Regions from separate parts of the Spirillospora sp. NPDC052242 genome, predicted to be linked through region 1. Evidence: riboswitches for the same ligand, from Rfam matches in the RefSeq annotation. Region 1 holds a riboswitch; the other holds the start of a gene.
The links. A riboswitch is a leader RNA that binds a small molecule or an ion and turns the genes downstream of it on or off. The one in region 1 is predicted to bind glycine.
Positions count from the first base shown of each region.

Region 1 (6,584 bases):
GCCGTCCGGCCCGCTCGTGCGCACGCGTGCCGCCTGCCATCCGCAGCCTCCCCAGAGTTCTTCCGCACCAACGCGATCGTGCCAGGCGGGTGCGACGCTCCGGGCGCTAACCGCGTTCCGCGGGCTCGGTTCCGCCGGCGTGGCCGGGGGCGGACTCGTCACCGCCGTTCGGGCGGCGGGCGGCGTACTCGGGGGCGGGCGCGTCCCGGGGGCGGGGGGCGCGGTTGCGGCCGAGGCGCAGGCGCGGGTTGCGGAACGCGTCGCCGCGGGCGGGCTCGGCGCGGCGGGGCCGGAGCCGGACCGTGGTGCGGGTCCGGACGCGGGCGACCGTGCGGCGCTGGGCGCGGGCGGCGGCGCGGCGCTGGTGGCGGGCGAGCCTGCGGCGGCGGGCGCCCTCGGCGGTGGTGCGGCGGTGCCGGAGTTCGGGCGGGATGAGGTCGTGGCGGCCGGCGATGAACTCCTGCACCCAGATCTTGCCGCGGATGAGCGGGCGGCGGATCCGCTTCTCGCGGCGGACGGCGCGCGCGTACTTGCGCGAGTCGGCGGCGTACCGCCAGCGGGACCAGGGGGAGCCCGGACGGGCGACGCGGACGGCGCCGACGAACAGGAGCGCGGGCACGAACAGGCCGATGAGGCCCGTCCAGATCTTGCCCTTCAGCAGCGTGATCACGGCGAAGACGAGGTTGACCGCGAGGGACGCCACGTAGAACCCGGAGATCAGCTCGACCTGCACGCCCGGGACGGACGGGAGCGGCGAGCCCTCGACGCCGAGCGGGTTGACGCCGAGCAGGAGCAGGCCGGTGACGGCGATCGCGACGAACACGGCGTCGACGGACGCGCGGCCCTTCTCGGTCCAGTAGACGTCGCTGAGGTGCAGGATCAGCGCGAACTCGTCGAGGACGAGCGCGGAGCCCATGCCGAAGACGATCGCGGCGGCGAGGTCGAACCCGACGCGGCCGTCCGGGACGGCGAGGCTCGCGACCCCGCCGACCAGCATGAGGACGACGCCGAACACGACGTGGTGGATGTGGACGTCGCCCGCCTTGACGTTGCGGAACCACCAGCGGACGTTCGCCCGGATCAGCCGGACGTTCACCCGGGTGAGGACGAACGTGACGATGAACGCGACGAAGAAGCCGAACAGCGGCAGGCGGCCGGTGTCGACGATGCGTTGCTCGAACAGATGGATCATGAGCCCCCCGTGGGCTCCATGATGCCCGGTGACTTGCACCGTTATCGTGGGAACCTGCCGATCATGGACGATCGAGGGGGAACCGTGGGCGGGATCGTGGATCGCTGTGACCCCGGCGGGCGCGCCTGGATCGCCGAGGCGATCCGGCTCGTGGAGGCGGACGCGAACCGCAGCGCGGACACGCACCTGCACGTGTTCCCGCTGCCGCCCGAGTGGGGCATCGACCTGTACCTGAAGGACGAGTCGGTCCATCCGACGGGCTCGCTGAAGCACCGGCTGGCGCGGTCGCTGTTCCTGTACGGGCTGGCGAACGGGTGGATCACCCGCGGCACGACGATCATCGAGGCGTCCAGCGGGTCGACGGCGGTGTCGGAGGCGTACTTCGCGCGGCTGCTGGGGCTGCCGTTCGTCGCGGTGATGCCGGCGTCGACGAGCCCGGAGAAGATCGCGCTGATCGAGTTCCACGGCGGGCGCTGCCATCTGGTGGACGAGCCGGGCGCGATCTACGACGAGTCGCGGCGGCTCGCGGCCGAGTGCGGCGGGCACTTCATGGACCAGTTCACGTTCGCCGAGCGGGCGACGGACTGGCGCGGCAACAACAACATCGCCGAGTCGATCTTCGAGCAGCTGCGGCTGGAGCGGTTCCCCGAGCCGTCCTGGGTGGTGGTGGGCGCCGGGACGGGCGGGACGTCCGCGACGATCGGCCGCTACGTCCGGTACCGGCGGTTCCAGACGCGGCTGGCGGTGGTCGATCCGGAGGGTTCGGCGTTCTACGGCTCGTTCGAGGACCAGGACCCGGGACGGACGGCCTGCGGTTCGCGGATCGAGGGCATCGGGCGCCCGCGCGTCGAGCCGTCCTTCCTGCCGACGGTGATCGACCGGATGATCCGGGTACCGGACGCGGCGTCGATCGCGGCGATGCGGTGGACGAGCGCGGTCGGCGGGCGCGGCGTGGGCGGGTCGACGGGCACGAACATGTGGGGCGTGGTGCGGCTGGTCGCGGAGATGCGGGCGCGCGGGGAGCGCGGCAGCGTGGTGACGCTGATCTGCGACGGCGGCGAGCGGTACGCGGGGACGTACGGGTCGGACGCGTGGCTGCGCGCGCAGGGGCTCGACATCGCGCCGTACCTGGTGGCGCTCGATCGGTTCCTCGAGACCGGCGTCCTGCCGGACGCCGAGCCGGGCGCGGCGGGCGGCGTCACATGAGCCGGATCGGGTTCACCAGGTCGGCGTAGATCAGCAGCCCGCCCATGACGATCAGCACGATCGCCATCGCGTACGTGACCGGCAGCGCCTTGGCGACGTCCACGTAGCCGGGGTCGGGCCTGCGGAAGATCTTCGCGAAGAACTTCTTGAGCGCCTCCAGCAGGGCGCCGGCGATGTGGCCGCCGTCCAGCGGGAGCAGCGGGACGAGGTTGAACAGCCCGACCGCGAGGTTCAGCGAGCCGAGCAGCATGACGAAGTAGGAGACCTTCTCCTGCCCGGTGAGCGCGTCGGACGCGGCGATCTCGCCGCCGAACCGGCTGACGCCGACGACGCCGACCGGCCCGTTCGGGTCGCGTTCCTCGCCGCCGAACGCCGCCTCCCACACGCCGACCATCTTCTGCGGCATGTTGATCAGCGCCTCGACCGTCCGGCCGGTGAGGTCGACCATGTGCTCGGCGACGGCCCCGGGCCCCTGCCGTTCGAGTTCGCGGGTGGGGGTGATGCCGAGGAAGCCGACGGTGACGACCTCGTCCGGGTCTTCGAGGCTGGCCAGCTCGTTGCGGGCGATCGGGACGGTCACCTGCCGGGTCCGCCCGTCGCGCTCGATCGTCATCGGGACGGTCTTGTTCGCCGAGTCGCGGATCAGGAGCTGGAGCTGCTCGTAGTCCTCGATGCGGGTGCCGTCGAAGGAGACGACGCGGTCGCCGGCCTGCAGGCCCGCCTGCCGCGCCGGGGTGGGCGTGGCGTTCGCGGGGCAGGTGTCGAGGTTCGCGGCCTGGCTCGCGGGGACGATGCAGTCGGTGACCTGGCTGATGACGGGCTTGCTCACGTACGTGCCGAGCCCCATGATCAGGATCGCGAAGAACACCACCGCGAGCAGCAGGTTCATCGCGGGGCCGCCGAACATGATCAGCAGCTTCTGCCACCAGGGCTTGGCGTAGAAGACGCGGTTCTCGTCACCGGGCCGGACCTCTTCGAGGGCCGCGCCGCGCGCCGATTCGATCAGCCCCTGCCACGGGCCGGTGCTGATCTGCCGGACCTCGCCGGGCTTGTCGCCCTTACGGGGCGGCAGCATGCCGATCATCCGGATGTAGCCGCCGAGCGGGATCCACTTGATCCCGTACTCGGTCTCGCCCTTGTGCCGCGACCACAGCGTGGGGCCGAAGCCGACCATGAACTGGGTCGTGCGCACCTTGAACAGCTTGGCGAAGGAGAAGTGCCCCAGTTCGTGCAGGGCGATGGACGCCATCAGGCCGAAGAAAAGGATCAGTACGCCGGCCAGCCAGCCCATGCGTCACGCCCCTCCGGTCGTCCGAACCCCCGCCCGGCGGGGTGATCTCCAGGAACCAACTCAGCGTACGTCATACGACGGGCCGTCCGGATGCCCCGGGAATCGCCCGATCCGACGGTCATTTTGCGCATGACGCCCAAATCCGGACGTGCCGGTTGGCAGGCGCGTCGATATCCGCACGCCCCCGGCGGCGCGCATCATGGCGCGGTCCCGTCCGTCCGCCGGAAGGAATCGCCGTGAAACGCACACTCGTCGCGCTGCCCGTCCTGACGATCGCGCTGGCCCTCGCCGGCTGCGGCGGGTCGGACGAGCGGCCGGACACGCGCGGCACGGGCGCGTCCGCCCCGGCCCCGGCCCCCGGCACGTCCGGGCCGTCCGGCACCGCGCAGGAACGGCCGGACGGCGGCGGCGCCCCGGCCACCGGCGGGGACGGGCTGCCGAGCGGCCCGCCCGCCACCTCGGCGGCGACGAAGGCGTTCAACGACTGCATGGCCGAGCAGGGCGTCCGGATCCCGACCCCGACACCGGGCACGACGCCGTCCAAGGAGCAGATCACCCGGGTCCGCGAGGCGATGGAGGCGTGCGTGAAGAAGTTCTCCACCGACCCGCCCGCCGGGTGACCCGGGGCTGGTCGGGGCGGCGACGCCGCTGCTAGCCTGACGCGAAGCCGTTGATCCCGTGCGGGAGAGTCCCCGGCAGCCGGCCCGGGACGCCGAAGGAGCAAATCCTCCCCGGAACCTCTCAGGCCCATGGACCGCACGGGCCAGGCGACCTCTGGAAAGCGGGGACCCCGGTCCCCCGCCGAAGGTGAAAGCCCGTGGCGCGCGCCGTCCGCCGCGGGTGAAGCTCTCAGGCTCCGATGACAGAGGGGGAGGCACCGAGACGCCCGGTGCGCGAGTGGGACGATGGACCCTGTCGACCCCGTCGACTCCGTCGACCCCGTCGCGCCCGTGACGAAGGAGCCGAACCCATGTCCGCCGATCCGAACGCGAAGAGAACACCGCTGCACGACGTCCACGCGGACCTCGGCGCGCACCTCGTCGACTTCGCCGGATACCTGATGCCGCTGCGCTACGCGAGCGAGACGGCCGAGCACCGGGCCGTCCGCACCGGCGCGGGGCTGTTCGACCTGTCCCACATGGGGGAGATCTTCCTCTCCGGGCCGGGCGCCGGTGAGGCGCTCGACCACGCGCTCGTCGGGAACCTGTCGCCGATGAAGGTCGGCAAGGCCCGCTACACGATGATCTGCGCCCCGGACGGCGGCGTGCTCGACGACCTGATCGTGTACCGGCTCGCGGACGAGACGTGGATGGTCGTCGCGAACGCCGCGAACGCGGACGTCGTCCACGACGCGCTCGTGGAGCGCGCGCGGGGGTTCGACGCCGCCGTCGAGGACCGCTCGGCGGCCTACGCGCTCGTCGCGCTGCAGGGCCCGCACGCGCAGGAGATCCTCGCGCGCTTCACCGGCGCCCCGCTGGACGACCTCAAGTACTACGCCGTGCTCGCCGACCGGGTCGCGGGGATCGACGCGCTCGTCGCCCGCACCGGCTACACCGGCGAGGACGGCTTCGAGCTGTTCGTCGACGCGGGCGACGCCGTCCGGCTGTGGCGGGAGCTCGCGGCCGTGGACGGCGTCGTCCCGTGCGGCCTCGCGGCGCGCGACAGCCTCCGGCTGGAGGCGGGGATGCCGCTGTACGGCAACGAGCTGACGGCCGAGACCACCCCGTTCGAGGCCGGGCTGGGCCGTGTCGTCAAACTGGACAAGCCCGTCGACTTCGTCGGGAAGTCCGCCCTGGCGGCGCAGGCGCAGACCCCCGCCGGCCGTAGGCTCGTGGGACTGGTGGCGCGGGGGCGTCGCGCGCCCCGCAAGGGGTATGCGGTCGTCACGTCCGATGGCGTTCCGTGCGGCGTCGTGACGAGCGGCGCGCCCTCGCCCACACTGGGCAAGCCGATCGCCATGGCGTACCTCGACACCGGTGTCGGGGAGTCCGGTCTGGCCGTGGACGTCCGCGGCCGGGCCGAACCGGTCGACGTGGTCGCCCTGCCGTTCTACAAGCGTTCCTGAAAGAGAGAGCAACAACGTGAGCGTTCCGGAGCAGCTCCGCTACAGCGAAGAGCACGAGTGGGTGGCCGGTCTCGACGACACCGGGCAGGCGCCCGAGGACGGGATCGTCACGGTCGGGATCACGTCCCACGCCGCCGAGGCCCTCGGTGAGATCGTCTACCTCGAGCTGCAGCCGTCCGAGGGCGACACCGTCGAGGCGGGCGAGCCCTGCGGCGAGGTGGAGTCGACCAAGTCGGTCAGCGACCTGTACTCCCCGGTCACGGGCGAGATCACCGCGATCAACACCGGCGTGGTGGACGAGCCGAGCGTGATCAACGACGACCCGTACGGGGAGGGCTGGATCTTCAAGGTGCGCATCTCCGAGGCGCCCGGCGACCTGCTGGACGCGGCCGCGTACGGCAAGCTCATCGAGGAGGCGTGAGCGTGTCCTCGTCCCTTTACGCATCGCTGGCCGAGGCCGACCCGCAGGTCGCCGAGGCCGTCGGCGCCGAGCTGCGGCGCCAGCAGTCGACGCTGGAGATGATCGCGTCGGAGAACTTCGCGCCGACGTCGGTGCTGGAGGCGCAGGGCTCGGTCCTGACGAACAAGTACGCCGAGGGCTACCCGGGCCGCCGGTACTACGGCGGCTGCGAGTACGTGGACGTCACCGAGCAGCTCGCGATCGACCGCGCCACGGAGCTGTTCGGCGCCGAGCACGCGAACGTCCAGCCGCACAGCGGCGCGCAGGCCAACACGGCCGTGTACTTCGCGCTGCTGCAGCACGGCGACACGATCCTCGGGCTGGACCTCGCGCACGGCGGGCACCTCACCCACGGGATGCGGCTGAACTA
Region 1 covers NZ_JBFAUZ010000001.1:52,317-58,900, forward strand. The annotation lists gene AB0L25_RS00250 (YybH family protein) at 1-40, opposite strand, end outside; gene AB0L25_RS00255 (hypothetical protein) at 107-1,192, opposite strand; gene cds1 (L-cysteine desulfhydrase Cds1) at 1,256-2,398, shown strand; gene AB0L25_RS00265 (M50 family metallopeptidase) at 2,391-3,689, opposite strand; gene AB0L25_RS00270 (hypothetical protein) at 3,926-4,309, shown strand; glycine riboswitch at 4,361-4,456, shown strand; glycine riboswitch at 4,461-4,558, shown strand; gene gcvT (glycine cleavage system aminomethyltransferase GcvT) at 4,660-5,754, shown strand; gene gcvH (glycine cleavage system protein GcvH) at 5,771-6,175, shown strand; gene glyA (serine hydroxymethyltransferase) at 6,178-6,584, shown strand, end outside.

Region 2 (6,584 bases), on a different contig from region 1:
CGAGCCACCAGCCGAGGGAGATGCCCGCGCTGAGCCGCCACAGCCCCTGCGCCGCGTGCGCCGCGACGCCGGTCCCGGCGACCGCGGCGGCGACCGGGAACCGGCGGCACCGCGCGGCCTGCAGGGCGCCCGCCGTGGCGGCCGGGGTGGCCGCCGGCGACAGGGCCGCGAGCAGGCCGAGCCCCAGCGCGCCGCCGACCGGCCGCCACAGCAGGACGGGCGACGCCGCGCAGCTCGCGACGGCGACGGCGATGTCGAGGCCGAGCAGATGGCGGGCCGCGTCGCTCTGGGCCGTGCTCCACACGGTGAGCCCGGCGAGGACGCCGGTCGCGGCGACCATCACGGCGGCCGCCCGGCCCTGGTTTCGCCTGTTCACGGGCCCAAGGTAGCCGCGGCCGGGGCGGCGGCGGCACCTACCGAAGTAGGGGTCCCGCCGCCGCTCCCGGACGGTCAGTCCTCGAACGCCTCGGGCGGCGGGCAGGAGCACACGAGGTTGCGGTCGCCGTACGCCTGGTCGATGCGGCGGACGGGCGGCCAGTACTTGCCCTCGCGCAGCGCGGGCAGCGGGTAGGCGGCCTCCTCGCGGGTGTACGGGTGCTTCCAGCCGTCGCCGATCAGCTGCGCGGCGGTGTGCGGCGCGTTCTTCAGCGGGTTGTCGTCGCGGTCGTAGCCGCCGTCGGCGACCCGCTGGATCTCCCGCCGGATCTCGATCATCGCGTCGCAGAACCGGTCGAGCTCGGCGAGGTCCTCGCTCTCGGTCGGCTCGATCATCAGGGTGCCGGCGACCGGGAACGACAGGGTCGGGGCGTGGAAGCCGTAGTCGATGAGCCGCTTGGCGACGTCCTCCGCGGTGACCCCGGTCTCCTTGGTGATCTTGCGGAGGTCGGCGATGCACTCGTGCGCGACCAGCCCGTTCCGGCCCGTGTAGAGGATCGGGTAGTGCGGGGCGAGGCGCGCGGCGAGGTAGTTCGCGGCGATGATCGCGCCCTCGGTGGCGGCGCGCAGCCCGTCCGGCCCCATCATCGCGATGTACGCCCAGGAGATCGGCAGGATGCCCGCCGAGCCCCACGGCGCCGCCGAGATCGGCCCCACGCCGGTTTCGGACGGCCCGGCCTCCGGGCGCAGCGGGTGGCTCGGCAGGAACGGCGCGAGGTGCTCGCGGACGCCGATCGGGCCGACGCCCGGGCCGCCGCCGCCGTGCGGGATGCAGAACGTCTTGTGCAGGTTGAGGTGCGAGACGTCCGAGCCGAACTCGCCGGGACGGGCGAGGCCGACGAGGGCGTTGAGGTTGGCGCCGTCCACGTAGACCTGGCCGCCCGCCGCGTGCACGGCTTCGCACACCTCGGTGATCGTCTCCTCGAACACGCCGTGCGTGGACGGGTACGTCACCATGATCGCGGCGAGCCGGTCGCCGTGCTTCTCGATCTTCGCGTGCAGGTCGTCCAGGGCGACGTTGCCGCCGTCGTCGCACGACACGACCACGACGCGCATCCCGGCCATGACGGCGCTCGCGGCGTTGGTGCCGTGCGCGGACGACGGGATCAGGCAGACGTCGCGGTGCTCCTCGCCGCGCGACGCGTGGTAGCCGCGGATGGCGAGCAGCCCGGCCAGTTCGCCCTGCGACCCGGCGTTCGGCTGCACCGACACCTTCGCGTACCCGGTGATCTCGGCGAGGTTCGCCTCGAGCTCGCCGATCAGCTCGACGTACCCGGCGGCCTGGTCCAGCGGCGCGAACGGGTGGACGTTCGCGAACTCCGGCCAGGTGATCGGCTCCATCTCGGCGGTCGCGTTGAGCTTCATCGTGCAGGAGCCGAGCGGGATCATCGACCGGTCGAGCGCGATGTCCTTGTCCTGGAGGCGGCGCAGGTAGCGCAGCATCGCGGTCTCGGAGCGGTGCGCGTGGAAGACGGGGTGCGTCAGGTAGGGGCTCTCGCGCCGCAGGCCGTCGGGGAGCGCGTCGGCGACGCCGCCCGCCTCCCCGGCGCCGCCCGCGGCGACGCCGAACGCCTCGAGGACGGCGGTGACGTGCTCGGGCAGCGTCGTCTCGTCGCAGGCGACGCCGACGCGGTCGGGGCCGTCCTGCCGCAGGTTCACCCCGCGCTCGCGGGCGGCGGCGACGACCTCGGCGGCGCGGCCGGGGACGCGGGCGAGGACCGTGTCGAAGAACGCGCCGTGCACGACCTCGACGCCGCCGCGGCGCAGGCCGTCGGCGAGCTCGGCGGCCCGGCGGTGCGCGCGCTGCGCGATCGCGGCGAGCCCCTCGGGGCCGTGGTAGACGGCGTACATGCTCGCCATCACCGCGAGGAGCACCTGCGCGGTGCAGATGTTGCTGGTGGCCTTCTCGCGGCGGATGTGCTGCTCGCGGGTCTGCAGGGCGAGCCGGTAGGCGGCCGCCCCGTCCGCGTCGACGGACACGCCGACGAGCCGTCCGGGCAGCTGCCGCCGCAGGTCGTCGCCGACCGCCATGTACCCGGCGTGCGGGCCGCCGAAGCCGTACGGGACGCCGAACCGCTGGGCGGATCCGACCGCGATGTCGGCGCCCGACTCCCCCGGCGGGCGCAGCAGCGTCAGCGCGAGCAGGTCGGCGGCGACGACGACCGTCGCGCCCCGCTCGCGGGCCTGCGCGGACAGCGGCGCCAGGTCGCGGACGGCACCGGACGCGCCCGGGTACTGCAGCAGCACGCCGAAGAAGTCGCCGTCGGGCAGTCCGCCGGACACGTCGGCGACCACCACCTCGATGCCGAGCGGGACGGCCCGGGTGCGGACGACCTCGATCGTCTGCGGGAGCGCGTCGGCGTCCACGAGGAACCGGCCGGGCTCCTTGCGCCGGGACGCGCGGTGCGCGAGCGCCATCGCCTCGGCGGCGGCCGTGCCCTCGTCCAGCATGGAGGCGTTCGCGACCGGCAGCCCGGTCAGGTCGGCGACGGCGGTCTGGAAGTTCAGCAGCGCCTCCAGGCGCCCCTGGGAGATCTCCGGCTGGTACGGGGTGTAGGCGGTGTACCAGCCGGGGTTCTCCAGGACGTTCCGCATGATCACGCCCGGCGTGATCGTGCCGTGGTAGCCGAGGCCGATCATGGAGGTGAGGACGGTGTTGCGGGCGGCGAGCTCGCGGAGCCGGTCGAGCGCGGCGGTCTCGCTCAGCGCGGGCGGCAGGTCCAGCGGGCGGGCGGTGCGGATCGCGGCGGGGACCGCCTCGTCGATCAGCGCCTCCGCGCCCGAGTAGCCGATGGCGGCCAGCATCCGGTCGCGGTCGGCCGGCGACGGCCCGATGTGCCGGTCGGCGAACGCGGCGCGGGGATGCTGCGGCGCGGCCACGGGGGCGAAGAACTGGGCGGTCATGGAGGAGCCTCCTGGCAGCTGCGGTCGCTCAGGTCCACCATCGGCACGCGGGCCGACGGCCGGTCTCCCCCTCTGTCATCGGCACCTGAGAGCTTCACCCGCGCGCGGGGTTTTCCCCTTCGGTGAGCCGCCGTTCCCGTTCCGCCGGGATCGACGCCTGCTTTCCAGAGGTGCCTCGCCCGAGCGGTCCTTTTGCCTGAGAGGTTCCGGGGAGGTTGCCCCTTCGGCGCCCCACGCCGGCTGCGTGAGGTCTCTCCCGCACAGGGTCGACGGCATGTCCGGGACAAACCCTACCCAACCGCGACGGCCCGCGATCGTCCCGGTCCCGTAACGGGATGTTCACCGCCGTGACCTCGGCGACGGCGCCGTACCGGCGAGTACCCCGGACAGTACGATATGACCGTCCCGCCGGGGACGCGACGGGACGGACGACGAGGGGCGACGGGTGGACGGAGCGACGGCCGGACGGGGGTCCGCCGCTCGACCGAGCGCGGCCGGTTCTGGGACGCTGATCACGGCAGCGTTGATCGAGACGACGGACGGCCGGGGCGGCGACGGGTGACGCGGACGCACGATGAGGCGGTGCGCCCGAGGCGGGGCGCGTCCGCGGGCGTGCCGGTCGACGAGCCCGCGCAGCCGGACCGCATCCGCCGTCCGTCCGACGCCATCCGGTTCGGCGTCTCCTGCGCCGGGCTGGCCGCGGTCATGCTGCTGGTGTCGTTCGCGCAGCAGACCACGCACGGCATCCAGACCGACATCGCCGAGGGCACCGCCCACGCGCCCGAGCTGCTGCTGGCGCTGGCCACCCTGGCGTCGAGCTTCGGCGTGCTGGCCGTCCCGATCGCGTTCGCCGTCGAGCGGCTGTTCCACAAGGACGGCATGCGGGTCGCCATCGCGCTGCTCGCCGCGATGATCGCGTTCGCCGTCACGATCACCCTGGACGACCTGGTCGTGCAGGCCGCGCCCGGCGGCGTGCTGGACTCGCTGATCTGGGGCGGCACCGACACGGCCCCCGTGCACACCGACATCGCCCCCGTGATCGCGTTCGTCAGCGTGGTCGGGATGGCCGGGCGGACCCGCTGGCAGACGGCCACCTGGTCCATGATCGGGCTGGCCGCGCTCACCGGCCTGACCGCCGCCTACGCGTCGGTGTCGGCGCTCGCGGCGACGTACTTCCTGGGCCGCGCGATCGGGCACGGCACCCTGTACGCGGTCGGCACCCCGAACCCGCGCCCGACCGGCATGACGGTGGTGACGGCCCTGGAGCGGCTGGGGCTGTGCCCGCGGCGGGCGGCGCGGCTCGACGATCCCGCGGACGGCGGCGAGGATGCGCGCCGCTACGGCGTCGTGCTGGCCGCCTCTCCCGCCGGGGACGGCCCGCTCCCGGCGCCCGGGGACGGCTCCGGCGGCTGGGATCTGGAGCTGCGGGTCCTGGACCGCGACCAGCAGACCGCCGGGCTGCCGTACCGGCTGTGGCGGATGCTGCGGCTGCGGCGCACCACGGCCGGGCGGACGCTGCGGTCGCTGCGCCGGTCGCTGGAGCAGGAGTCGCTCACCGCGTACGCCGCCGCCGCGGCGGGCGCCCGGACCCCGCGGCTGGTCGGCACGCTCGAGGTGGGGACGCAGGCGGCGCTGCTCGCGTACGAGCACGTGCCGGGGCGGCGGCTGCGGGACGTCCCCGCGGAGGAGATCACCGACGAGCTGCTGACGGACGTGTGGCGGCAGTTCGGGCGGCTGCAGAAGGGCCGGCTGGCGCACCGCCGGCTGGAGGAGGACGCGGTCCTGGTCGGCGACGACGGCGCCGCCCACCTCGTCGACCTGTGGTCGGGGGAGATCGCGGCGGGCGACCTGGCGCTGCGGCTCGACCTCGCGCAGCTGCTCACCACCCTGGCGCTGCGGGCCGGCCCGGAGCGCGCCGTGCGGACCGCGGTGCCGGTGCTCGGCGAGGAGGCGCTGGCAGCGGCGGTGCCGATGCTGCAGCGGGTGGCGCTGTCGCGGGCGACGCGGCAGGCGGTTCGGCGGGACCGGGACCTGCTGCCCCGCATCCGGGACGAGATCGTCCGGCTGAAGCCCGAGTCGGAGGCCGCGCCCGTTCGGCTGGAGCGGTTCCGGCCGCGGACGATCTTCAGCATCGTGGCGCTGTCGATCGCCGCCTACATCGTGATCCCGCAGTTCGGCAGCGTCGACCTGGTGCAGCTGTTCGCGAAGGCGACCTGGTGGTGGGCGGGGGTGGCGCTCGGCGCGGCGGGGCTGACCTACCTGGCGGCGGCGTTCATGCTGATGGGCTTCGTCCCCGAACGGCTCCCCCTGTGGCGGACGGTGCTGGTGCAGGTCGCGGCGTCGTTCGTGAAGCTGGTGGCGCCGGCGGCGGTCGGCGGCGTCGCGGTCAACACCCGGTACCTGCAGCGGTCGGGCGTCCGGCCGGGCCCGGCGGTGGCGAGCGTCGGCGCGTCCCAGCTCGTCGGGCTGGTGGCGCACGTCCTGCTGCTGGTGCTGTTCGGCTTCCTGACCGGTTCGACGGGCACCGCGACGCAGGACCTGGCGCCGTCCCGCACCGTCGTGATCGCGGTGCTGCTGCTCGGGCTGGTCGCGGGGCTGACGCTGACGGTCCCGCGGGTGCGGCGGGTGGTCACCGGCCGGCTGCGCAGCATGTTCTCGGGCGTGGTGCCGCGGCTGGTGGACGTCCTGCAGTCGCCGCGGAAGCTGTTCACCGGGATCGGCGGGACGCTCCTGCTGACAGTGGGCTTCGTGCTGTGCCTGGACGCCTCGATCCGCGCGTTCGGCGGTTCGCTGCCGTGGACGACGGTGGTGGTGGTGTTCCTGACGGCCAACGCGGTGGGGTCGGCGGTGCCGACGCCGGGCGGCCTCGGCGCCGTGGAGGGGGCGCTGACGCTGGCGCTGACGATCTCGGGGCTGGCGGCGGAGACGGCGGCGTCGGCGGTCCTGCTCTACCGCCTGCTGACGCTGTGGCTGCCGGTGCTGCCCGGCTGGGCGGCGTTCGCGTACCTCCAGCGCAAGGAGGCGCTCTAGCCGCCCGCCGGGCCGCCGGACGGCCGGCCGGTGCGGCTAGCCGGTGCGGCGGGCGCGCCGCCGGTCGGCGAGTTCGTCGTGGGGGTGGTCGCCGCGGTCGTTCGTGGCGGCCCGTTCCGCGGGCAGTTCGGCGAGGCTCCCCTCGACCTCCTGCCACACCCGTCCGAGCGCGATGCCGAACACGCCCTGGCCGCCCTGGAGGAGGTCGACGACCT
Region 2 covers NZ_JBFAUZ010000060.1:29,814-36,397, reverse strand. The annotation lists gene AB0L25_RS35480 (sensor histidine kinase) at 1-376, opposite strand, end outside; gene gcvP (aminomethyl-transferring glycine dehydrogenase) at 451-3,339, opposite strand; glycine riboswitch at 3,402-3,513, opposite strand; glycine riboswitch at 3,514-3,608, opposite strand; gene AB0L25_RS35470 (flippase-like domain-containing protein) at 3,922-6,369, shown strand; gene AB0L25_RS35465 (MerR family transcriptional regulator) at 6,406-6,584, opposite strand, start outside.
Region 2: linked by a shared signal. The riboswitch ahead of gcvP (aminomethyl-transferring glycine dehydrogenase) and the one ahead of gcvT (glycine cleavage system aminomethyltransferase GcvT) in region 1 are both predicted to bind glycine.